DNA from 3 places in the Ruegeria sp. BI12 genome. Region 1 is predicted to be linked to each of the others. Evidence: riboswitches for the same ligand, from Rfam matches in the RefSeq annotation. Region 1 holds a riboswitch; each other region holds the start of a gene.

Region 1 (7,598 bases):
TGTATATTTCGCGCCGGACCATCTTGCGGACGTTACGGGTGATGCGTTCACCCAAAACACCCTGCAATTCTTCACGGACGACCTCGGCGATCATTTTGCGCAGGGCGTCTTCATCTAAGCCAGCTACCCCAGTTTCTTCCTCTGCCGCTTTGGCAGGAGGAACTGGTGCAGCAGTTTTTACCTCGGGGTCCCGAACAAACGTTGCCTTGGTCGTGGCCACAGCCTCTTTCACTTCAGCCTTAGAGGGCTCGGCCTTCTTCTCTTCGGTTTCTGCGAATTCCTTCCGCGCGCTGAATTCAAGGGCTTTCGCCGGAGTACCGGAATACTCGTCTTCGCTGTCACCGTCCGGTTCCCACTGGTCCTCAGTGCGTGCAATCGCCGCCTCAAGCGCTTCAATCTTTGCACTCAGGCTGTTGGTCGCGTCTTTGGGCGGCTCTGGGGAAACCTGTTCTTTGTTGGCGGGATCTTCACGATTTACGATGTCACACGCGCGCAAAAGCATGGGCTTGACCGACGCATCCGCCGTATAGCCTTCTTTAACGTCGACCTCATTCTCAGGGCCGTCCTGAATGCTGGACGTTCCGCCGACTCGCAATGCATTGGTAAGCACCAATCGCCCGGGTTTGCGGGCGATTGAAGGCGTGGGTTCCGAGGTTTGCTCACCTCTTTCACCGACCAGCCGTTTGATCGAGGACAACACGTCCTCTACTCTGCCGTTCACGACTTTATCCGTCATTGTTCTCTACCGCTCTATCCTCAGGATTGAGTGTAGCCAAACAAACCGGGCGTCACAACAGGTAGTATTGGGCCCTAGTCGCGGCGCAACGCTTTGAGAACCCGATCCAGGTCCTTGCTTTGTCTGCTGACCTGAGCCGGCGCTTTTTTGACCAGATTGTAGTACAGCGTCGGATCATAGATCTGTACCGCAAGTCCCAAACGTTCGGCGGTTAACAAACCCTGCGCCTGCAACAGCTGATATGCAGCGCGGGACCGCTCAATCCGCGATGCAACCTCGGCCAGTTGCGCGTCCAGAAGGTCTTGCTGTGCGTTCAGAACATCCAGCGTGGTCCGGGCGCCCAAAGTAGCTTCTTCGCGGATACCATCAAACGCCACTTGCGATGCACGAACCCGTTCGGTCGACGCCCGCAAACTTGCTGATGCGGCCTGGAAACGAGCGTAAGCATCTGTCACACCCTGAGTGATATCCTTCTGCACATTCAACAGGTTGGCGCGTGACGCATCCCGTGTTGCCATGGCGCGGCGTACGCTTGCGGCTAGGCGACCACCGGCATAGATCGGTTGACTGAAGTCCAGCGAAACCGAGCCGTCTTCGATGTTGTCATCGTTGTCGTAGGTCTCAGTAATACCGGCGAATGCGTTCAGGCTAACGTTCGGACCCAGATTGGCGCGCTGCTGCGCGACGATCAGGTCGAAAGCGCGCACCTGGTGCTGCGCCGAAAGAATTGCCGGGTGGTTACGCTGCGCCAGACTTACGGCCTGCGCTTCCGAGCTTGGCAGATTTGGCAGGCTCGGTTGACCTGCTGTTCGTCCGGGCGATTTGCCGACTGCATTCACATATTCCGCCTGCGCCGTGTCGAGGTTACCGCGCGCAACCGCCAGATCGGCTTGCGAACTGGCAAGCTGAGCTTGTGACAGCGCGACGTCAGTACGCGTAACTTCGCCCACATCGAACCGGTCCTGCGATGCTCGCAATTCCTCGGCCGATACATCGACGTTGTTCAGGCGAATCTGCACGGTTTCTTCCTGCAGGAGAACTTCGAGATAGGCATTTGCGCCGCGGAACAGAACCTGTTGCTCGATGTCAACAAGGGTCTGTCGGGTGGATAGCACCGTTTCTTGCGCCGACTGCTTGCCCAGTACAGAAGCCCCGCCATCGTAGAGCAGTTGGCCGAGCGTCAACCCAGTAAAGAAGTTGTTCGGGTCGGTTCTTGTCACCACATCGCTGATGTTGCGACGATTGTAGTTGCTGCTAATTGAAACCGTCCAGTTGATGATCGGTCGAAGCGCAGACAACGCGATTGCCACGTCTTCGTCTGCTGCACGCAACAAGGCTCGGTTTTGCTCCAGCAGACCGCTGGTATTGTACGCGCCAATGAATGCGTCAGTTATATTGTCGGCCCAAACGGCCCGTCCCGGTACAAAGCTAAGTGCGACCCCCGCAGTCAGCGCCAGCGCCTTGACCAGCTTTCCTCCCGCCATAGAACTCATAACGAAATCCTCTCAAATCAAAATTACGCTGCTCTGCCGACAGTTTGCGCGTTTGTGTTCAACTAATCAAGGCAGCAGAGCAATCCGCCATTAAACTATAGCGAAAATACACGGTTCGTGGAAAATGCCTGTAAAATCGGTGCATTGGCGTTAAACGCGTCGCGCCAGGTCACGCGATCTCCGGATTTGTGGCCGATACGGACGGTCCCCAACGCGCCTTCGACGAAAAGGCAGGCAATACGCCCGTGATCCTTGAGCTGCGCAATCAACGCATCCGGAACCTGTTCCACACCACCCTGGATTACGATCACGTCGTAGGGCCCATGTTCGGGGGCGCCTTGCTCTAGTGGACCGACATGCACAATCGCATTGTCCGCGTCCGCTTCCATCAGGATGGACTGAGATTCGGCCGCAAGGCTTTCGTCCTCTTCCACGGCGACAACCAATTGTGCCATACGCGCAGCAACGGCGGTCGAATATCCCAGAGCCGGGGCAATATCCAAAACTGACTCGTCGTTGGAGATGTTCAAAATGTCCAACATCTTGGCCAATGTCCGCGGCTCTAACATGCAGCGTCCGTCGCCCAGTTCGATCAATCCCTCGACATAAGCCGCCTCGCGCTGTGAATCCGGCACGAAGTTTTCACGCTTGACGGTCAGCATCGCGTCGATGATGGGAAATTTCGTGACATCAGAAGGACGTATCTGCGTATCGACCATTGTCCGGCGACGGGCTGCGAAATCTGTCATTGGATCGCTCGTTTTGTTCCCTTGGGTGATCGAGTTCTGCCACATCCTTGAAAAACCGGCAACGGCCCAGGCACGGAAATTTACTAATCTTCACAGGATACAACGTCGCAACCAAAGGCCAAGTTTGCACCCTGCTCCGAAAATTGCGTTTCCCCCTCTGGACGCTACTGTCGAAAGCTGCTAAAACGCCTGTCACACCACGACAAGTATTTGATTTTACTTGAAAAGGCGAGTTGGCGGAGTGGTGACGCAGCGGATTGCAAATCCGTGTACACCGGTTCGATTCCGGTACTCGCCTCCATTTTCTTCCTCGTATGGCACCCTGTGCTTTGCCTCCGAAATTTCAGGCGTTTACAGTTGGGTACCAGTTGCCTCTTGGACTCCGGAACCACGTTTATTTCAGCATTGAAGTCTGGGGAAGTCTGGGACGGCATGCCGAAGCGGCTTGAGGAGGCTGCCAACCATGCCAGATCGACGCTTGTGAACGCGCACAGACTGGACATGACGCACTGTGCGTCGGGCGTTGAAGGTCACGCTTTGCCTCCGTTGCGTTCCTATGCGCCTGCCGCAGTTATCGCTCAGATGCTGGCACAAAATGCGATTGTTGCGATTGCAGGTCCCGCGATTCCATTCGTGAACTAAACCGACTTGATTGTCGGGCGCTAAGACGCTCAATCATCTGCGGCGGCGGAGCGGTTTTGATCTTGTCTGCATGATCGGCTTGTCTCGGATGCCGCTGACTGACATCGGCACGTCGCTTTTCTGACGTGAAGGGTTTTCACCCACCTCTCATGCTTGACAAGCCCCCTGCCCGTGCCGCATGTCGCAGGCGTTGGTGTCCATCCTCGGATGGATGAAAAGGGAATGTGCCAGCGATGTCATCGCCAAGCGCAGCCGCCCCCGCGACCGTGACCGGAGAGGGTGCCCAAAGCCACTGGCCCAATAGGCCGGGAAGGCGGGACATCCGACAGAGACCGCCTCTGACATCCGCAAGCCGGGAGACCTGCCAGCACCCGAAGTTGAAACCGGGCGGGGTGTTCCGGTGTCGGGTCCATGTCGCACACGTGGCCCGCATGAAACCCCGTCCCCCGTATAAAGGATGAGGGGGATGAGAGACGTGACCGAGACCACACCAGTCGAATTACTGGTCTGCACGACATGCCGTCGCGGGCTGCCCATCGAAGATGACGCCAAGCGACCCGGTACTTTGCTGCACAAAGCTCTGGAACAGGCTGGCTTGCCTGACGGCGTGGACCTGAAGCCGGTGGAATGCCTGTCGAACTGTGATCAGGGATGTTCGATCGTTTTACGTGGTGGCCCGTCCCGCTGGACGTTCGTTTATGAAAACCTCGACGAGTCCGACCACGTTGAAACCATCGTTGAAGGCGTCACCAAATATCTGGCCGCCGAAGACGGTCTGGTGAAATGGCGTGAGCGCCCCGAACATTTCCGCAAAAACTGTGCGGCCCGCATTCCCCCGATTGGAGCCCTGAAATGAGCAATCTCGAAAAACTTCCCGTCACCGTGATCACCGGCTTTCTGGGCTCGGGCAAGACCACGCTGGTCAAGCACTTGATGCAGAACCCGCAGGGCAAACGCCTGGCCGTGGTCGTCAACGAATTCGGTGACGTTGGCGTGGATGGCGACATCCTGAAATCCTGCGCCATCCCCGATTGCCCGGCGGAGAACATCATGGAACTGGCCAATGGCTGCATCTGCTGCACCGTGGCGGATGATTTCATCCCGACCATCGAAGCGCTTATGGCGCTGGAGCCGCGCCCCGATCACATTCTGATCGAAACCTCCGGCCTCGCGCTGCCCAAGCCGCTGCTGAAGGCATTCGACTGGCCTGATATCCGCTCCAAGATCACCGTTGATGGTGTGATCGCTCTGGCAGATGCCGAAGCCGTGGCTGCAGGACGCTTTGCTCCGAATGTCGAAGCCGTGGACGCCCAGCGCCTGGCGGACGACTCGATCGACCACGAAACGCCCCTGTCCGAGGTGTTCGAGGATCAGATTTCGTGCGCCGACATCATCCTGCTGACCAAGCCTGACCTAGCCGGCCCGGACGGTGTGGCGAAGGCCAAAGAAGTGATCGCAGCCGAGGCTCCACGCCCGCTGCCCGTCGTCGAAGTCGCCGAAGGTGCCGTTGACGTGCGCGTTGTGCTGGGTCTTGAGGCAGCCGCCGAGGATGACATGGACGCGCGGCCAAGCCATCACGATGGTCACCATGATCACGAACATGACGATTTCGAAAGCATCATCATCGAGCTGCCGGAACAGACAGACCCGGCCCAACTGGTCGCCAATATCGAACGTCTGGCCAATGAGCTGAACATCCTGCGCGTCAAGGGCTATGCCGCGGTTCAAGGCAAGCCGATGCGTCTGTTGGTTCAGGCTGTTGGCGCCCGCGTTCGCCATCAATACGACCGCCCTTGGGAATCTGGCGAAGAGCGCCGCTCGCGTCTGGTGGTGATCGCTGAGCATGACGACATCAAAGAGGCTGAAATCCACGAGATCCTCGTGGGTGTGACCGAGGCCGCCGAGTAAGCCATGCACGTCGTCTTCCGCGAAAGCCACGGGCTCGAGGAAACCGAGACCCCGACCGATCTGGGCCAGAGTCCGGCGGATTTGGTGGTGCTGTCCTTTTCGGACAGCGACCTTGGCGCTTTCGCGGCAGGCTGGCATCGCGGTGGTGGGGCCGAAGGGCGAATGCCGACGATGCGGCTGGCCAACCTGACGGCACTAAAACACCCCTTGTCAGTTGACACCTATGTTGAACAGACGTTGGAGGGTGCGAAGGGCATCCTGATCCGTTTGATCGGCGGCGTGCCGTATTGGTCCTACGGGTTGCAGCAAGTTCTGGCGCTGGCACAATCCAAAGGCATCGCACTGGCTGTGTTGCCTGCTGACGGGCGCGAGGATACGCGGCTGGATGATTACTCCACCCTACCCGTCTCGACTTTGCGGCGGCTTGCACATCTATGTGACACCGGCGGCGAAGTCGCGGCGCAAGCGGCTTTGGCACAAATGGCGCTTGCGGCGGGGCTTTATGCCGGGCCGGTGATGGGCGCAAAGACCTTGCCAGAGTGCGGCGCGTGGTGCCCGGATCGTGGCGTAATCTCGGTCGAAACAGCGTTCACGAGCGACCCAAAGCGTATTCTGGTGACCTTCTATCGTGCTTATCTGACATCGGCGGACACTGCCCCGGTCGCAGCCCTGATCCGCCGATTGCGGGAACGCGGCATCGAAGCAGTAGGCATGTTCGCCCCCTCGCTGAAAGCACCTGCCGCCGCCGATTGGCTGCGTGGGGTCATCGCCTCCCTTGAACCGTCGGCCATTATCAACGCCACTTCCTTCTCGGGCAAAGGCGCATCGGGCACATCGCCGCTGGACGCTGCCGATGTTCCGGTGTTTCAGGTTGCTCTCGCAACGTCCCGCCGCAAAGCCTGGGCCGGGGCGGAACGCGGTCTTTCGCCCGCTGATTTGGCTATGCACGTTGTCCTGCCCGAAGTGGACGGGCGAATTTCTGCAGGCATTGCCTCGTTCAAGGAACCGGGCAAGCGTGACCCGCATCTGGAGTATTCACGTTTTGCCCACCGGGCTGAACCGGAACGGATCGAGGCCATCATCGACCGTGTCGTCGGCTGGCTGAACCTGAACGACAGGCCCAAAGAGGATCAGATCCCTGCGATGGTGCTGTCCACCTATCCCGGCAAGGATTGGCAGATGGCCCATGCGGTAGGCCTTGATGCCTTGGCTTCAGCCGAGGCGATGCTGGCTGACCTGCAGGGCGAAGGGTACGACACTGCGCCTGCCGAGCCGATTTCTGATACGCTGCTAGATGCGCGGATTGCATGGTCGCTTGACGCGTATCTTAACGCGCTGGCGAAACTGCCGGAACAACTGCGCGCAGACCTCGAAACCGTCTGGGGCAAGCCAGAAGACGACCCCGCCTTTGCAGATGGCGCGTTTCACTTTACCGCCCTGTGGCGCGGCAAGGCGCTGGTGGCGCTGCAACCCGAACGCGGCACACCCGAGCTGCGTGATGACGATTACCATGATTTGTCTCGCACCCCGCGCCACAGTTATGTCGCCTTCTATCTGTGGCTGCGAAAAGGCCTTGGGGCAGACGCTCTGATCCACATCGGTGCGCACGGCACTTTGGAATGGCTGCCCGGCAAGTCGGTCGCGCTGTCCAACGAATGCTGGCCCGAGGTTCTGATCGGCGACCTGCCCGTCATCTACCCGTTCATCGTCAACGACCCCGGCGAGGCCGCGCAGGCCAAACGCCGGATCGGGGCGGTCACGTTGGGCCATATCCCACCGCCGATGAAAGAAAGCGGCACGCCGGACCGGATGGTGCGGCTTGAATCGCTGCTGGATGAGTTCTCGAACGCTGACGGCTTGGACCCCAAGCGCCGCGACCGCCTGCAAGAAGATATCCGCGACGAAGCGCAGGCCATCGGGTTGGAGAGCGATCTTGGTCTCGACCAGGCCACCTGTACAGCCGAGGCGATCACCCGCATCGACCGTTTTGTCTGTGATATCAAGGAAAGCCAGTTTGGCGATGGGTTGCATATCTTTGGGCGTGCGCCCAAAGCTGCTGCCAACTTTGAC
Region 2 (7,598 bases), on a different contig from region 1:
ATTCAGATCAACTGCGTTGTCCATGGCCAGGGGGCCATCGACCAGCCCGCCGATGATCTGCCCACGCTCGGCCATTTTCGACAACAGCGCCGCATCGACAGACGACGGCAGGTGCGGGTTGATCGTTTCGACCGCCGACAAAACACCAACCTTGGGCATCTCGATACCGATGGAATGCGCCAGATGGATTGCGTTCTGAACAATGTCGGCCTTGGTTTCGAGATCCGGCGCAATGTTTACAGCTGCATCGGTTACCATAATGGGCCGGGACATGCCGGGCACGTCCATAACGAACACATGCGAAAGGCGTCGCCCGGTCCTCAGCCCCTTTTCGCGGCGCAAAACGGCGCGCAGCAGGACATCTGTATGTAAGTGACCCTTCATCAACATCCGGGCCTTGCCTTCAACGACCAGACCGACTGCGTGATGCGCCGCCGCATCGTGGTGCTGCGCTTCAATGATCTCTATTCCGGACACGTCAGCCTCAAGCTGGGCAGCTGCGGCGGTAATTTTAACCGGATCGCCCACCAAAATCGGAGTGATGATGCTGTTTTTAGCCGCAAGCAACGCCCCGCCCAGCGATTTCGGCTCTTCTGGGGCGACGACAGCCGTCGGCATTGGATCCAGTGGCCGGGCCTTTTCTAACAGGGCATCAAAGTGCCGGTGCCGCTGAACGATTAGCCCCGGGACCTCAACCGAATCGAATGTCAAATGCCGTGGCGGTGGCGTGACCTGTACCGTACCGCTCAGGATCAATGCATTGTCGTTGACCCGGCGCACCTCGGTCGAGCACGTCACGTCGCCATCTTCGCGCTTTTCGATTATGGAAACAAAGGCCGTCAGTTCTTGACCTGCCAAAACCGCCGCATGAAAACTCAGATCTGCCCGACGTGTTTGCGTACCAGCCCCCGGCAAGATGTTCCCGATAACCGCAGCCACCAAACCCGCTGGCCACAACGCGGGCGCGACAGCCTCTGGCTGCCCATCTCCGTCTCCGTCATAGGCCGCCAAATGCAAAGGGTTGTGGTCGCCCGAGGCCGACGCAAACGCGTACAAATCGTCCACGGTGCACAATCGGGTAACCTGTGCTTTGTCGCCCACTTTCAGTTGAGAATAAGTTCGGTTTTCCTGAATTTTCATCTCGTCCGGTTTTGTGTTCGAATGCGCTTTCGTCGTTCCAAGCGTTTGGATTCTGGGCCTTTCGAGGCGAGATCCGCCCATCTTGTTGCTGTCATTTCTGCGACGCAGCGTAGTCGGTATGTCGCCGAAAGACAAATGGCAAAATGGCAGCAAAGTCGCGCGGGGAGGTGCGGATTATCGCTTGACCCAAAATCGGAACTCGGGCAAGCATCAGCCCTGATGGTTCCCTCTGGTTCGCCGAGGGATGAAAAGGGAATACGGTGAGGTTGCCAACCGGCACCAAGTCCGTGACTGCCCCCGCAACTGTAAGCGGTGAGCGACGCCAATTATCCACTGACCCTAATAGGTCGGGAAGGATGGCCAAGCTACGACCCGCAAGTCAGGAGACCTACCATCCAATATTCAACCAACCCGGGGCGGGGCGTCCTGGAAGGAGGCTCTATGACACGTCCTGGACGTGATGACATTACTGGCACCTTCTGTTCGCGCTTGGCCACAAGCGGAGTGGGCCATGCCGAACAATCCTGATCATTTTCTTCTGATTTGCGAAACCTGCGAAGGCTCTGACCGGGCAGCTTCACTGCGAGATGCGCTGGAAGCCAAGCTTCCAACCAGCTTTGGCATCCGTAATGTCTCCTGCATGGCCGGTTGCAGCCGACCCACGACGGTCGGGTTTCAAGCATTAGACAAGGCGCAGTACCTATTCGGTGATATACAATCGGATCAGGATGTGGACGCATTGGTCGAATTTGCGCATCAGTACCACAACAGCGACGACGGCTGGACCGACGCAACAAATCGCCCCCCCGCCCTTCTTGAAAAAACCCTATCGCGCCTTCCGCCGCTCAAGCTGGAGGCCAGCGCATGACTTGCGGGACCTTTCTGGAGGCGCGCGCGCTGGAGTATTACGCCCTGAACGGCGACGTTTTGCTCAAAGACGTCAATTTCGATTTGGATGAGGGGGCTATTCTGGCAATTGCCGGCCCTAACGGCGCGGGCAAGACAACGTTGCTGAATCTATTGTGCGGTGCCGAAGAGATCGTGCTGGGGGACGTTCTGGTAAAGGGACGCAGCCTTCGACAGCTTTCGGCTATGGACCGAGCCCGAATGATTGCCGTGGTCAGCCAGCAGGAGTCTCCTGACGGGCGCTTGTTTCTGCGCGACTATGTGGCCCTTGGACAAATCCCGATCCATGCTGATCGATCTGCCGCAGACCATTCTTTGGAACTGGATCGCATCCTGAACCTGACCAGTCTGGACGCGCTCGCCGACAAACGGATGGCAGTATTGTCGGGAGGGGAACGTCAGCGTGCGCATATTGCGCGGGCGTTGGCCCAAAACCCTTCCCTGTTGTTTCTGGATGAACCGACGAACCACCTGGACCCTGACGCCAAGGGACGGATGCTATCGCTGGTGGCAGAGCTTGGCATAACGGTGGTCATGATTGTCCATGACCTGGTCATGATACCGGAATTCGCCACTCACGTCGCTTTAATGAAGTCCACGCGCCTTACTGGTTTCGGGCCGGTGCACGAGGTGCTGACACCCGAAAGGGTCCGTGAAACGTTTGGTGTCGATTACCTGAGCTTTCAACACGAAGGCCGTGTGATCCCGGCACTGGATATTCGAAGAACCACTATCTCAAATTAGGGAACCCAACATGAAGAAAACACTCTGGTGCGCGGCACTGATCAGCGGCGTTGCAAGCAGCGCAGCGGCGCATGAGATCACCGTAGACAACTGCGGCGAACCTTTAGTGTTCGAAACTCAGCCCGAACGGCTGGTTGTGCACGATATGAACATGACCGATATGGCCTTTGCGTTGGGCCTGCAGGACAAGATCGTTGGTCTGACCGGTATCACCGGCTGGTACAAAACCAGCCCGGAGTTTGACACTCTGCGTGGCGACATCCCGGAACTTGCTCCCAAGTATCCGACAGTTGAAAATCTGGTCGCAGTCGAACCCGACCTTTTCTTTGCGGGCTGGTACTATGGCATGAAGCCGGGTGGTGACGTGACCCCGGACACGCTTGCGCCTTTCGGCATCAAAACGATGATCCTGACCGAAAGCTGCGTGCATCTGGACAAGGAACGCCCCGAAGCCAGCATGGATCTGCTGTTCAACGACGTCCTTCGCCTGGGCAAAGTCATGCACGTTGAAGACAAGGCAGAAGAGCTGGTTTCTGGCTGGCAAGAAGAACTGTCCGCAATCGAGGCGCAGACCGCCGACCTACCCAAACCCCGCGTTTTCCTGCTGGACGGCCCCGCCGACGCACCATTTACGGCCGGTAAGTTCGCCATTCCTGACGCGATGATTTCCGCCGCTGGTGGCGAGAACGTCACCCACGACATGGACACCAGCTGGGGGCGCTCCTCGTGGGAGGCTGTCGCCGCTTCGAACCCCGAATTCCTGGTTTTGCTGGACTATCAGACCGGAAATGGCGCCGCCGATACATTCCAGTTCTTGCAGGATCACCCGGTGATGTCTCAGACGGATGCGGTCAAGAACGAACGCTGGATCGGTCTGCGCTACGAAGAACTGACCCCCGGCCCGGCAAATATCGAAGCCATTTCGAAAATGGCCAAGGCCATGCACCCGGGCTTGAACTGATATGGGCCGACTTGGCCTGACACTCTTGCTGGGGGCGGCTGTACTGGCCGCCCTTTTGCTGATTTCGACTATCTACGGAACCACATCCATTCCGGCCTCGGACGCACTGTCCGCCGTTTTGTTGGGTACTGGAGTGGTGGACGGAGAGATGTCCCCGCTCCACCGTATCGTGTTTGACCTGCGGCTGCCGCGCGCGCTGTTTGCGGCCGTGATTGGGGCCGGGCTGGGCATCGTCGGTGTTGTCCTGCAAACGACCACACGTAATGATCTGGCGGACCCGTTTCTGTTCGGCCTGTCCTCTGGAGCGGCAGCAGGGGCGGTCTTCGTCATCACGGTGACTGGCGATGTGCTGGGCTTTTGGACCCTGCCGCTGGCGGCATTTTTTGGGGGGCTTGTGGCATCAGGCATTGTGCTGGCGCTTGTTCACGGCCTGCGCACAAGCGCGCCCGAGAAACTGATCCTTGCAGGGCTTGCGGTTTCGTTCCTGTTTTCCGCGATTACCAATTACCTCATTTTTGCAGGCGACAGCCGTGCGGCCCATTCTGTCATTTTCTGGATGCTTGGAGGTTTGGGGCTCGCAAGGTGGGAGACATTCCCACTTGTCTGCGCCGGATTGGTGTTGATCCTGGCCTATGCGATGTATCGCAGCCGCTGGCTTGATGCGCTGCTGACCGGTGATCTAACCGCTACCACTTTGGGGGTGCCTGTTCAGGGTTTGCGGTTCCGGATGTTTTTTGTCGCAGCACTTGCGACCGCCGTTTTTGTGTCCGTGGCGGGTGTGATCGGGTTTGTCGGCTTGATGGTTCCCCATATCGCACGAGGTATCGCCGGGCCATTGCACAGTCAGCTTGTACCAACTGCCGCCATTGTCGGCGCAGCTTTGCTGACGGGCTCAGACATCCTCAGCCGTCTGTTACTTGCTCCGCAAGAGCTACCGGTTGGCATTGTCACGACGTCGTTGGGCTCGGTATTTGTCTTTCTTCTGCTGATCCGGACCGCCCGACCGCGGCGGTGATCACAATAGATTGCTTTAGCACGAAAAATTAAAGCTTCCTAAATGACTAATATTTTATAGTCAAAATGACCTAAATCAAAAAAGGCTCCCACGGATCGCGGTATGCGATACACTCGATTTTAGGAATCGAGTGTAGCCAGGTCGCATGCAATGCAACAACTGACCAGCCGACGCGCGTTTCTAAGCGCTAAGATCAGACCTGAGGACGGCACTGTTGCCAGGCCTCCGGGCTCAGTCGATCTGTGCTTTATGGATTTGTGCAGCAAGTGCGGTGAATGCGCAGAGACCTGCCCCGAAGACGTAATCACCGTCGGAGCAGACGGGTATCCTCGGTTCCAGCCCACCGACAACCCCTGCACGTTTTGCGGCGATTGCGCTCAGGTTTGCCCAACCGAAGCATTAAAAATTGACCGTTTGGCTGAGTGGTCATGGCGCGCCGCGCTTAAAGTGGACAATTGTTTATCAATGAACGGCGTCAGTTGCCGCATCTGCCAGGACAACTGCGAGCAAAACGCAATCCGTTTCAAACTGATGACCGGTGGGCGCGCAGAGCCTGCGCTGGACTTTGACACCTGCAATGGCTGCGGGATTTGCCCAAGCTTATGCCCCGCCGATGCCATTGCGCTTGAACGCCAACCTCAACCACAAATGGAAGCCAAACAATGAACATCTGCGGTTGTCTTGCCCACGTCGCACCTAATCACACCGATGCGGCCGCACGGGTGATGAAGAATACACCTGGCGTCGAAATTCACGCTGAAACGGAAGATGGCCGATTTGTTGTTGTCGTCGAAGACACTCCAACCCGCCTTGCATCCGAAACCATCATGGATCTGCACCAGATCCCAGGCGTCATCTCATTGACCCTGACTTATCACCATTTCGAGGATCTCGCGGACGCCCATCCGCAGCCCGATGCCCCAAGCCCAACCACCAGCCGGAGGCCCACGCCATGACACATTCTGAATCTCGCCGGACTTTTCTAAAGGCCTCTGCGGCCGCAGCAACGGCTTCTGCCGCTGGTATCCCGCTGGCTGCGGGTGAAGCCAAAGCTCAGGCCGGGGTACCGGATATCCGCTGGGACAAAGCGGCCTGCCGGTTCTGCGGCACTGGCTGCTCAGTTCTGGTCGGCACAAAAGAAGGCCGTGTGGTCGCGACACAAGGTGACCCCGACGCACCTGTGAACCGAGGGCTGAATTGCATCAAGGGCTACTTCCTGTCCAAGATCATGTACGGCAAAGATCGCCTGACCACGCCTCTGTTGCGCAAGACCAACGGCGTATACGACAAGAACGGTGAGTTCGAGCCCGTCAGCTGGGACGAAGCCTTCGATGTCATGGCCGCGAAATGGAAAGAAGCGCTGGCCAAGAAAGGCCCAACCAGCGTTGGCATGTTCGGATCCGGTCAATGGACGGTTTGGGAAGGCTATGCGGCCTCCAAACTTATGAAAGCCGGGTTCCGGTCGAACAACATCGACCCTAATGCGCGGCATTGCATGGCCTCAGCCGTTGTTGGCTTTATGCGCACCTTCGGCATTGATGAGCCGATGGGATGCTATGATGACTTCGAGCACGCGGATACCTTCGTTCTGTGGGGCTCGAACATGGCTGAGATGCACCCGATCCTGTGGTCGCGCTTGACAGATACGCGCCTGACCAAACCGGGCTGCGAAGTGCACGTGCTGTCGACCTTCGAACATCGCTCGTTCGAACTGGCCGACAACGGCATCGTGTTTGAACCTCAGACCGATCTGGCAATCCTGAACTATATTGCCAACTACATCATCCAGAACAACGCGGTGAACGAGTATTTCGTCAGAAATCACGTAAACATCACCAAGACCGCCACAGACATCGGTTATGGCTTGCGCGAGACCAATCCGCTGCAGCAGGACGCCGCAAACCCGGACTCGGGCAAGCTCGAAAGCATCAGCTTTGAAGAATACGCCGAAGCGGTTGCGCCCTACACCCTGGAATACACCTCTGAACTGTCAGGTGTTCCGGCGGACAAGCTGGAGAAACTCGCGCAGCAATACGCCGACCCGACCCGCAAGGTCATGAGCCTTTGGACCATGGGTTTCAACCAGCATACCCGCGGGTCTTGGGTGAACTCGCTGATGTACAACGTGCACCTGTTGGTCGGCAAAATTTCCGAACCCGGCAACTCACCCTTCTCGCTGACCGGTCAACCTTCGGCCTGTGGCACGGCGCGAGAGGTTGGAACCTTTGCCCACCGTTTGCCGGCAGACATGGTGGTTGCGAATGATGAGCATCGCCAGATTTGCGAAACTGCCTGGAACATTCCTGAAGGCACCATTCCGCCCAAGCCAGGCTTCCACGCCGTGTTGCAGCACCGCAAACTGAAGGATGGCGAACTGAACGCGTATTGGGTTCAGTGCAACAACAATATGCAGGCCGCGCCCAACATCAACGAAGAAGGCTATCCCGGTTACCGCAACCCCGAGAACTTCATAACAGTCTCTGACCCCTATCCAACGGTGACCGCAGTTTCAGCCGACCTGATCCTGCCCACGGCCATGTGGGTCGAAAAAGAAGGCGCGTATGGCAACGCGGAACGTCGCACCCAGTTCTGGCGCCAACAGGTGCAGGCACCGGGTGAGGCCAAGTCCGACCTGTGGCAGTTGATGGAATTCTCCAAACGCTTCACCGTCGAAGAAGTCTGGGGCGAAGAACTACTGGCCAAGATGCCAGAACATCGCGGCAAGACCATGTTCGACGTGTTGTACGCCAACGGCAAAGTCGACCAGTTCCCGTTGTCTGAAACGGCTGAGGGCTTCCACAATGACGACGCCGAGCATTTTGGGTTCTACGT
Region 3 (7,598 bases), 700 kb from region 1:
ACTTCCCTTCCTCTGCCTTCGCAGACCGTGCGGGTCCGGATTCTGGCCACTACGGATCTTCACATGAACCTGAGGAGTTTTGATTACTACTCTGATGCCCCTGAACCCACGATAGGCCTGACTCGAACCGCAAGCCTGATCCGGGAAGCGCGGGCGGAAGCGCAGGCGGAAGGCGCAATCATTTTGCTTTTTGATAATGGCGATTCGCTGCAAGGAACACCGATTGGGGATCTGGCCGCCAACCAATTGGATGAGCCGCATGTGCTGATGCAGGCCTTTGGATTGCTGGAATATGATGCGATCGGGTTGGGCAATCACGATTTCGGGTTCGACAGAAAAGTTCTGGACCGCATCCTTTCGCAGGCGCCCTGCCCGGTGGTTTGCAGCAATGTTCATCGGCTGGGCGACAACACCACCTGGAAGAAGCAGGCGGTTCTAACTCGCCAAATTGAGATCGAGGGGCACCAAGATTCAATAACGGTTGGCATCTTTTCGGTCGTGCCGCCGCAGACTCGGAAATGGGAATCTCATCGGCTGGACCAAGATGTCTGGATAGATGACATCTTGCCCTGCGCACAGGAAATGGTGTCCAAGCTTATGTCCTGCGGCTGCGACGTGATCGTCGCGCTTGCCCATACCGGGCTGGGGTCTGCCGACCCCGCGCCCAATCTGGAAAATGCGATCATCCCGCTTGCCGCTATTGAGGGTATCGACGCCATCATTGCCGGGCATACGCACTTGACCTTGCCTGGGAAATCTCATGCTGGGTTGGAACATGTCGATGCAACTAGCGGGATGGTACATGGAACACCTGTAGTCATGGCGGGATCTGCCGGATCATACCTTGGTGTAATTGATCTGAAACTGACCTCCACGCAGGAAATGGGCTGGTCGGTCGCTGCGCAACGTTCTGAGTTGCGCCCAATATCCGGTTCCAAACCGCCCCCCGAAGACCCGTCGCTGGTGGCGCTGTTTTCAGATGCGCATTCCACCACGCGCAAACGGGCCGAGGAACCGATTGGGCGCACGGATCAGCACCTGCACAGCTATTTCAGCTTTTGCGCCAAGGATCACGGGCTTGCAATCGTGGCTGCAGCGCAAGCTTCGGCGGTGCGCCGAAAGCTCAAGGGAACACCGCAAGAAGCTTTACCCTTGCTGTCCGCTGTTGCGCCTTCGAAATTCGGTGGTCGCTCCGGGTCTCGGTTTTATACAGATATTCCGGCAGGCGTGATGCGGATGCGGCACGTGGCCGACCTGAACATATTTCCAAACGAACTTCGCGCGGTGGAGCTAACAGGAGAGCACATCAGGGATTGGCTTGAAATGTCGGCAGGGGTCTTCAATCAGATAAAGCCGGGCGCGCAAAACGAATTGGTCAATCCTGACAGGGCCGGGCACAATTTCGACGTGCTGTTCGGGCTAAGCTACGTGATCGACCTGAGCATACCACCGCGGTTCAACGCGAGCGGAGGAATTGAGAATCCAGAAAGCTGGCGCGTCTCGGACATTCGTTTTGACGGATGCGCAGTGGCGGCAGAACAGCGTTTTGTCGTTGCATTAAACAACTATCGGGCCAGCGGTGGCGGGCATTTTCCGTTCATCGACGACGCCGAACCCATCAACGTTCCGGCCCTGCCGATCCAACGCGCGTTGAAGGACCATCTGTCTGGTGCGCAACCTTCAGAATCGTTGGGCCAGGGTCCCTGTCCTTTCAGCTTTAAACCTATGCCTGGTTCGTCTGCCCTGTTAAAGACCGGCCCAAAAGCACGGTTTCACATCGCAGAGATTGCCGAGTTCCACCCAAAGCTGGCCGGAACAGACGCCGAAGGGTTTCTGCACGTTCAACTCTCACTGTGACGGGTTGTCATTTCCGCGTGCCTTCCCTATATCGAAATTCGAGAGGTTGGCGCGGGCGAGCGCCTCGCCAACCTGGTCAGGTCCGGAAGGAAGCAGCCACAACGAGCCCCGCTTGGGTCGATGTCCAACCTCTCACTTTACTCAGACAGGTAGCCACAGGAGGGCTTTTATGATTGTAGCGAAAACCCTTCAGGCAGACCGTTCCTGAGACCCATTCTCGAACCTGCCTGAACACATCACCGATGGATGCGCGACCGCCATCCAGTCGGCTCGCTGTATCTGAACACAGGCAGACCAATGTCTTCTACGCTTTCGGACCTGGGATGGTCCTCACACTTTGCCGCTCAACACGCGGCCAATCCTTCATGCGTTCCCTTTCGCATCACAGAAGTTCACCGCGACCGCCTAATCGGCGCAAATGACAGTGGGGAAGCCCCGCTGCTGAGCCCGAACCGACCGACAGGCGACTTTGCCGTTGGTGACTGGGTGCTGGCGGATGATCAAAACCGCGTTCAGTACCTGCTGGACCGTCGAAGCCTTTTGAAACGCCGCGCCGCCGGAACCGGGGCCGAGGCTCAGTTGATTGCCGCTAATGTGGATGTGCTGTTCATCGTCAGTTCCTGCAATGCTGACTTCAACCTGGCCCGACTGGAACGATACTTGGCTTTGGCTCATCAAGCCGGCTGTTACCCGGTCGTCATCCTGACCAAGGCCGACACCTGCGCCGATCCAATCGAGTATTCCAAGCCTGCTGAAGCGCTGGCTCCGTTTTTGACTGTGCTGGCTGTCAATGCGCACGAACCGTCGGACGTGCAGCAAGTCCTGTCCTGGTGCACGGCGGGGCAGACCGCTGCATTGGTTGGTTCATCCGGTGTTGGCAAAACAACATTGGCCAACGCTATGACCGGTTTGGCTCAGGCAACCTCCGGCATCCGCGAGGATGACGCGCGCGGGCGACACACCACAACTGCGCGCGCATTGCATCCAATGCAGAACGGCGGATGGCTGGTCGACACACCCGGTATGCGCGCCTTGCGGTTGCTAGACGCGCAGGATGGTGTCGATGAGGTTTTTTCCGACATTCTTGACCTGACTGAAACCTGCCGCTTTTCCGATTGTAAGCATCAGGCCGAACCGGGATGCGCCGTTCAAGACGCGATTGCCAACGGGTCACTGGACGCCGAGCGGTTGGAGCGTTGGCGAAAGCTGCGGCGAGAGGATGAACGGAACTCGGAAACAGTTGCACAGTCTCGCGCGCGCGATAAAGCCTTTGGCAAAATGGTACGGTCGGTGATGCAGGACAAGAAGTCCCGCAAAAGGCTGTAGGTGCCAGACTAGGCGATCAACCGGGGCCAGATGGCTGCATTTCGGCGCGCAAATGCACCGATGTGGCCGACCTCGGCCAATCCAAAGTCCTTCGGCGACAGTTGATGCCGGCACGCTTTGGGACCGTAAAGATCGGCCAAGCGCCATACCGCGTTCGGAGGCACCACCTGATCATCATCCATTGTGAAAAGATCGACGGGTGTTTCCGACGCGGCCCAACGGGCATCTGGAAGGGTTTTGCCGATATCTGGCACGTAGTTCAGCGCATTGGTGCACCATTTGCGCCATTGCCAATAGACGTCTGCGGGAAGGTCCGAGCCGAACCCAAGCGCCTTGCCCGGCAGGTATCCCAGCACCTTTACCAGTAATGGCGGGTGGCCGTACCAGAACATTGTCGCCAGCGCGCGGTAAGGCCAGGGGTGGTCGGATAGCGTCACCAGCCCAGAGCAGACACAAATCATCCTGTCGATCTGGTCGATATCCGGCTGAATTGGTCCCAGCATTCCGCCGACCGAGTGGCCAATGCTCCACTGCTGAGCGGCCGGAAATCTGCGTCGCATTTCAGCCCGCGCTGCAGGCATGTCGATCAGCGCCCAGTCGGCCATCGTGGCCCGCGAATCGCGCAGATGCCCACGCCGCGAGTGACCAAAGTCTCGATAGTCATAGGTCAGGCAAGCCATGCCGTGTTCCGCCGCCAGCCACTGTGCAAAATGCTGATAATAGTCGCGCGGAACGCCAGTTGCTCCGTGGATCACAACCGCCACGTCTGGCGCATACGCGGGCATGTACAACCGCGCGGAAAGATCAGACTTCCCGGCAGGAAACGCAAAATCCTCGGTCAATACGGCCGGAGTGTTGTCCAACATGGCGTCCTCGCATGCATCTGAACTATTCGGTTCACATATGGCATATCGGCGCTTTTGCCCGGATAAAGTCAACAGATTTTCAAAGTGACCATGCGTCCTTTTGAACGACGGGAAACAGCCCGCTTGACTCAAGCCACCCACACCCGCTAGCGATTACGTGATGGTTCTCGTCCTTATATTGGGACGGGATGAAAAGGGAACACGGTGCGGTCCAACCCGGCGATGCCGGAGCGGACCAAGGCCGCGACTGCCCCCGCAACTGTAAGCGGTGAGCAATGCCGAAACACCACTGGTCGAAAGACTGGGAAGGTCGGCAAAGCGATGACCCGCAAGTCAGGAGACCTGCCATCAAAGAAAAAACCGAAACTCGGGCGGGGTGTCCGGGCAGGTCTTCAGTTGACTGAAATACCTGTTCCACGTCCCCCGCCTACCGCGCGGAGGGCGCATTATGATCTGGAAGACAACGACCCATGAGTTCACTGCCACGCTTTGCCAGAAAACGGGTAAGACCTGTCCGGCATTGGCACGAATGGCGCGGGCTCTGACTGACGCAATATCAACAGCACAACCGGTAACAACGAGCACATTCGAGGTGGACGGTTCCAGCGAACTGACCCATTGCGGCGAGGGCTGCACGGCTCGGTTTCGCGCCAGCCCGTCCCGGATCAGGGTCTATTGCGGCGCGAACGCAGACGACTCGGCAGATATGTTGGACGATTACGCCGATATGATGTTCAGCACTGAATTCGCCACGCTGCCAACAGGTGTATTGACCACTTTGCCTTGCGCAATGCTCGAGGCATCGGCTCTTGCGCCGCGGGCGTCACAGCACATTGTGCAGCAGGCAACAGCCTGATTTTGATTCACCGGTTGCCCTGGGCCTGCTTCATGGCCCAGGCCATTTGTTGATCCGTTTCCACCGCGCATGGTCGGGCCAAGCGCAACCGGTCTAATGCCTGGTTTGCGTCTTCGCCGCTTTCTATCATAAGCCTCAGCACGACCATCCCCGATCGACCACAGCCGCCCCGGCAATGCACCAGCACACGTCCCCCGTCGGACAGTATTTGTCGCGCGGTTGCGCTTACCTTCGGCCAAAGAGCTTCGACTTTCGATGGAGGCGTACCAAAATCCTCGATAGGAAGATGCATCCAGATCGCGGACTTGCTTTGAACATCCTGACCCAAGCCCTCTGCACCCAGCCGCTGCATCTCGGCCTCAGTGGTCATGGATACAACCAGATTGGGGTTCCAGTCGTATATCACCGTCAAATCCTCCGCATATCCGCCGTCGCCACCCGGCAGTGGGGACAATGCCAAGATGCCCGAACCAACGCATAGCGGGTATATTGCAAATTTTGCCAACGCTCGCGCTCCTTTTGTCTTCGGCCCGCCCGACCATGAGTGCCGGTGTAAACTGACTGCAGAAGCAGTCCAAACCGAAATTACTCAAAGCCTGCTGTGGACGCGAGCGGCGCGGGTCTCTACGCTGCGTTTCTGACACGAATCCGACAGAGCAGACATGACCGAAACGCCCAGCCCCGCCTATCAGGTTCTTGCCCGCAAGTACCGCCCCGAAACCTTTGCAGATCTGGTTGGACAGGACGCAATGGTGCGCACGCTGAAAAACGCGTTCGAGGCGGACCGGATCGCGCAAGCCTTCATCATGACTGGTATTCGCGGTACAGGTAAAACCACCACGGCACGGATCATCGCCAAAGGCATGAACTGCATCGGCCCGGATGGCGAAGGCAAACCAACGACTGAGCCTTGCGGCCAGTGCGAGCACTGCGTTGCCATTATGGAAGGCCGCCATGTCGACGTGATGGAAATGGACGCCGCTAGTCGCACCGGCGTCAATGATATCCGCGAAATCATCGACAGTGTCCGTTACCGTGCCGCCAGCGCGCGCTATAAGATCTACATCATCGACGAAGTCCACATGCTGTCGACCAGCGCTTTCAATGCGCTGCTCAAAACGCTCGAGGAACCGCCCGAGCATGTGAAGTTCATTTTTGCGACAACCGAAATCCGCAAGGTGCCGGTGACCGTGCTGTCCCGCTGCCAGCGGTTCGACCTGCGCCGGATCGAACCTGAGGACATGATCGGTCTGCTCAACAAGATCGCTGCGGCGGAAAACGCGCAGATTGCAGAAGACGCGCTGGCATTGATCACGCGCGCGGCCGAAGGCTCTGCGCGCGATGCGACCTCGCTTTTGGATCAGGCGATCTCACATGGTGCGGGAGAAACCAGCGCCGATCAGGTTCGCGCAATGCTGGGCCTCGCGGATCGCGGGCGGGTGCTGGATCTGATGGATATGATTTTGCGTGGAGATGCGGCGGGGGCATTGACTGAGCTGAGCGGTCAATATGCCGAAGGTGCCGATCCGCTGGCCGTCCTGCGGGATTTGGCGGAAATCACTCACTGGGTCTCTGTGGTGAAAATCACGCCGGACGCCGCTGAGGACCCAACCGTCTCACCTGATGAACGCGCGCGCGGTCAACAGATGTCCGAGGCGCTGCCGATGCGGGTATTGACGCGGATGTGGCAAATGCTGCTGAAAGCGCTGGAAGAAGTCTCTGCTGCACCCAACGCGATGATGGCGGCAGAAATGGCCATTATTCGCCTGACCCACGTGGCCGATCTGCCGAGTCCGGAAGAACTTATTAAACGGCTGCAAGACGCGCCTCCTTCCCCGCCGAATGGAGGGCCCGGCGGCGGTGTAGCCGTGCCGAGTCATGCGCCCACGCAGACGACGCCGTCGGCGCATCTTTCGGCGCAACGCGGCCCGGCAGGCGCACCCACCGCAGCATTGGCCCACGACATCCAGACTGCGCTGGCGCATTATCCGACCTTCGAACACGTGGTCGAACTGATCCGCACCAACCGGGACGTTAAATTGTTGGTCGAGGTCGAAAACGGCGTGCGCCTGGTCTCGTATTCCCCGGGCCGGATCGAATTCACACCCACTGACAACGCCCCGACGGATCTGGCGCAAAGACTTGGTTCGGCATTGCAACGCTGGACTGGGAACCGATGGGCTGTTTCAGTTGTGGCCGACGGCGACGCCGCGACAATCGCCGAGGTCCGCGATGCAGCCGATCTGGCACTTAAAGCGCAAGCTGAACAACATCCAATGGTTCAAGCCGTTCTGATGCAATTTCCAAAAGCGCGCATCAAGCGGATCGAAACTCCGGAAGAACGCGCGGCCAAGGTCGAAACCGAAGCCCTGCCTGAGGTCGAAGACGAGTGGGACCCGTTCGAAGAAGACTGATCTTTGCGGCTAAACTGGAAACACTCCCGGGCCCAAGGCGAGGAAAGGTCTTGCTATAGGCCTTGACGACAGGCGGGAGAAGCTCTCCCCTTGTACCCTAACGGCGGCATCCGTATTTAAGCGGCAAACCGAATTGCAGGAGAATAGAAATGCTCAAAGGACTCGGCGGTCTGGGCGATATGGCCAAGATGATGAAATCCGCACAGGATTTGCAGACCAAGATGACGGACATGCAGGAAGAGCTGAACAACATGATGGTTGTCGGCGAATCCGGCGCGG

What was found. A riboswitch is a leader RNA that binds a small molecule or an ion and turns the genes downstream of it on or off. The one in region 1 is predicted to bind cobalamin.
Region 2: linked by a shared signal. The riboswitch ahead of ACR0AK_RS15670 (DUF1636 family protein) and the one ahead of ACR0AK_RS04410 (DUF1636 family protein) in region 1 are both predicted to bind cobalamin.
Region 3: linked by a shared signal. The riboswitch ahead of ACR0AK_RS00780 (hypothetical protein) and the one ahead of ACR0AK_RS04410 (DUF1636 family protein) in region 1 are both predicted to bind cobalamin.

Annotation. Positions count from the first base shown of each region.
Region 1 covers NZ_JBQFSL010000001.1:846,097-853,694, reverse strand. Annotated here, with positions in the region: gene ACR0AK_RS04435 (hypothetical protein) at 1-736, opposite strand, end outside; gene ACR0AK_RS04430 (TolC family outer membrane protein) at 811-2,229, opposite strand; gene ACR0AK_RS04425 (protein-L-isoaspartate O-methyltransferase family protein) at 2,325-2,978, opposite strand; tRNA gene ACR0AK_RS04420 (tRNA-Cys) at 3,206-3,279, shown strand; gene ACR0AK_RS04415 (hypothetical protein) at 3,411-3,620, shown strand; cobalamin riboswitch at 3,795-4,003, shown strand; gene ACR0AK_RS04410 (DUF1636 family protein) at 4,087-4,476, shown strand; gene cobW (cobalamin biosynthesis protein CobW) at 4,473-5,528, shown strand; gene cobN (cobaltochelatase subunit CobN) at 5,532-7,598, shown strand, end outside.
Region 2 covers NZ_JBQFSL010000002.1:525,220-532,817, reverse strand. Annotated here, with positions in the region: gene ACR0AK_RS15675 (bifunctional enoyl-CoA hydratase/phosphate acetyltransferase) at 1-1,140, opposite strand, end outside; cobalamin riboswitch at 1,344-1,550, shown strand; gene ACR0AK_RS15670 (DUF1636 family protein) at 1,652-2,008, shown strand; gene ACR0AK_RS15665 (ABC transporter ATP-binding protein) at 2,005-2,790, shown strand; gene ACR0AK_RS15660 (ABC transporter substrate-binding protein) at 2,801-3,751, shown strand; gene ACR0AK_RS15655 (FecCD family ABC transporter permease) at 3,753-4,766, shown strand; gene ACR0AK_RS15650 (ferredoxin-type protein NapF) at 4,917-5,432, shown strand; gene ACR0AK_RS15645 (chaperone NapD) at 5,429-5,722, shown strand; gene napA (nitrate reductase catalytic subunit NapA) at 5,719-7,598, shown strand, end outside.
Region 3 covers NZ_JBQFSL010000001.1:144,451-152,048, reverse strand. Annotated here, with positions in the region: gene ACR0AK_RS00800 (bifunctional 2',3'-cyclic-nucleotide 2'-phosphodiesterase/3'-nucleotidase) at 1-1,857, shown strand, start outside; RNA gene ffs (signal recognition particle sRNA small type) at 1,897-1,995, shown strand; gene rsgA (ribosome small subunit-dependent GTPase A) at 2,155-3,183, shown strand; gene ACR0AK_RS00785 (alpha/beta hydrolase family protein) at 3,192-4,049, opposite strand; cobalamin riboswitch at 4,194-4,413, shown strand; gene ACR0AK_RS00780 (hypothetical protein) at 4,498-4,905, shown strand; gene ACR0AK_RS00775 (protein-tyrosine phosphatase family protein) at 4,913-5,365, opposite strand; gene ACR0AK_RS00770 (DNA polymerase III subunit gamma/tau) at 5,568-7,319, shown strand; gene ACR0AK_RS00765 (YbaB/EbfC family nucleoid-associated protein) at 7,469-7,598, shown strand, end outside.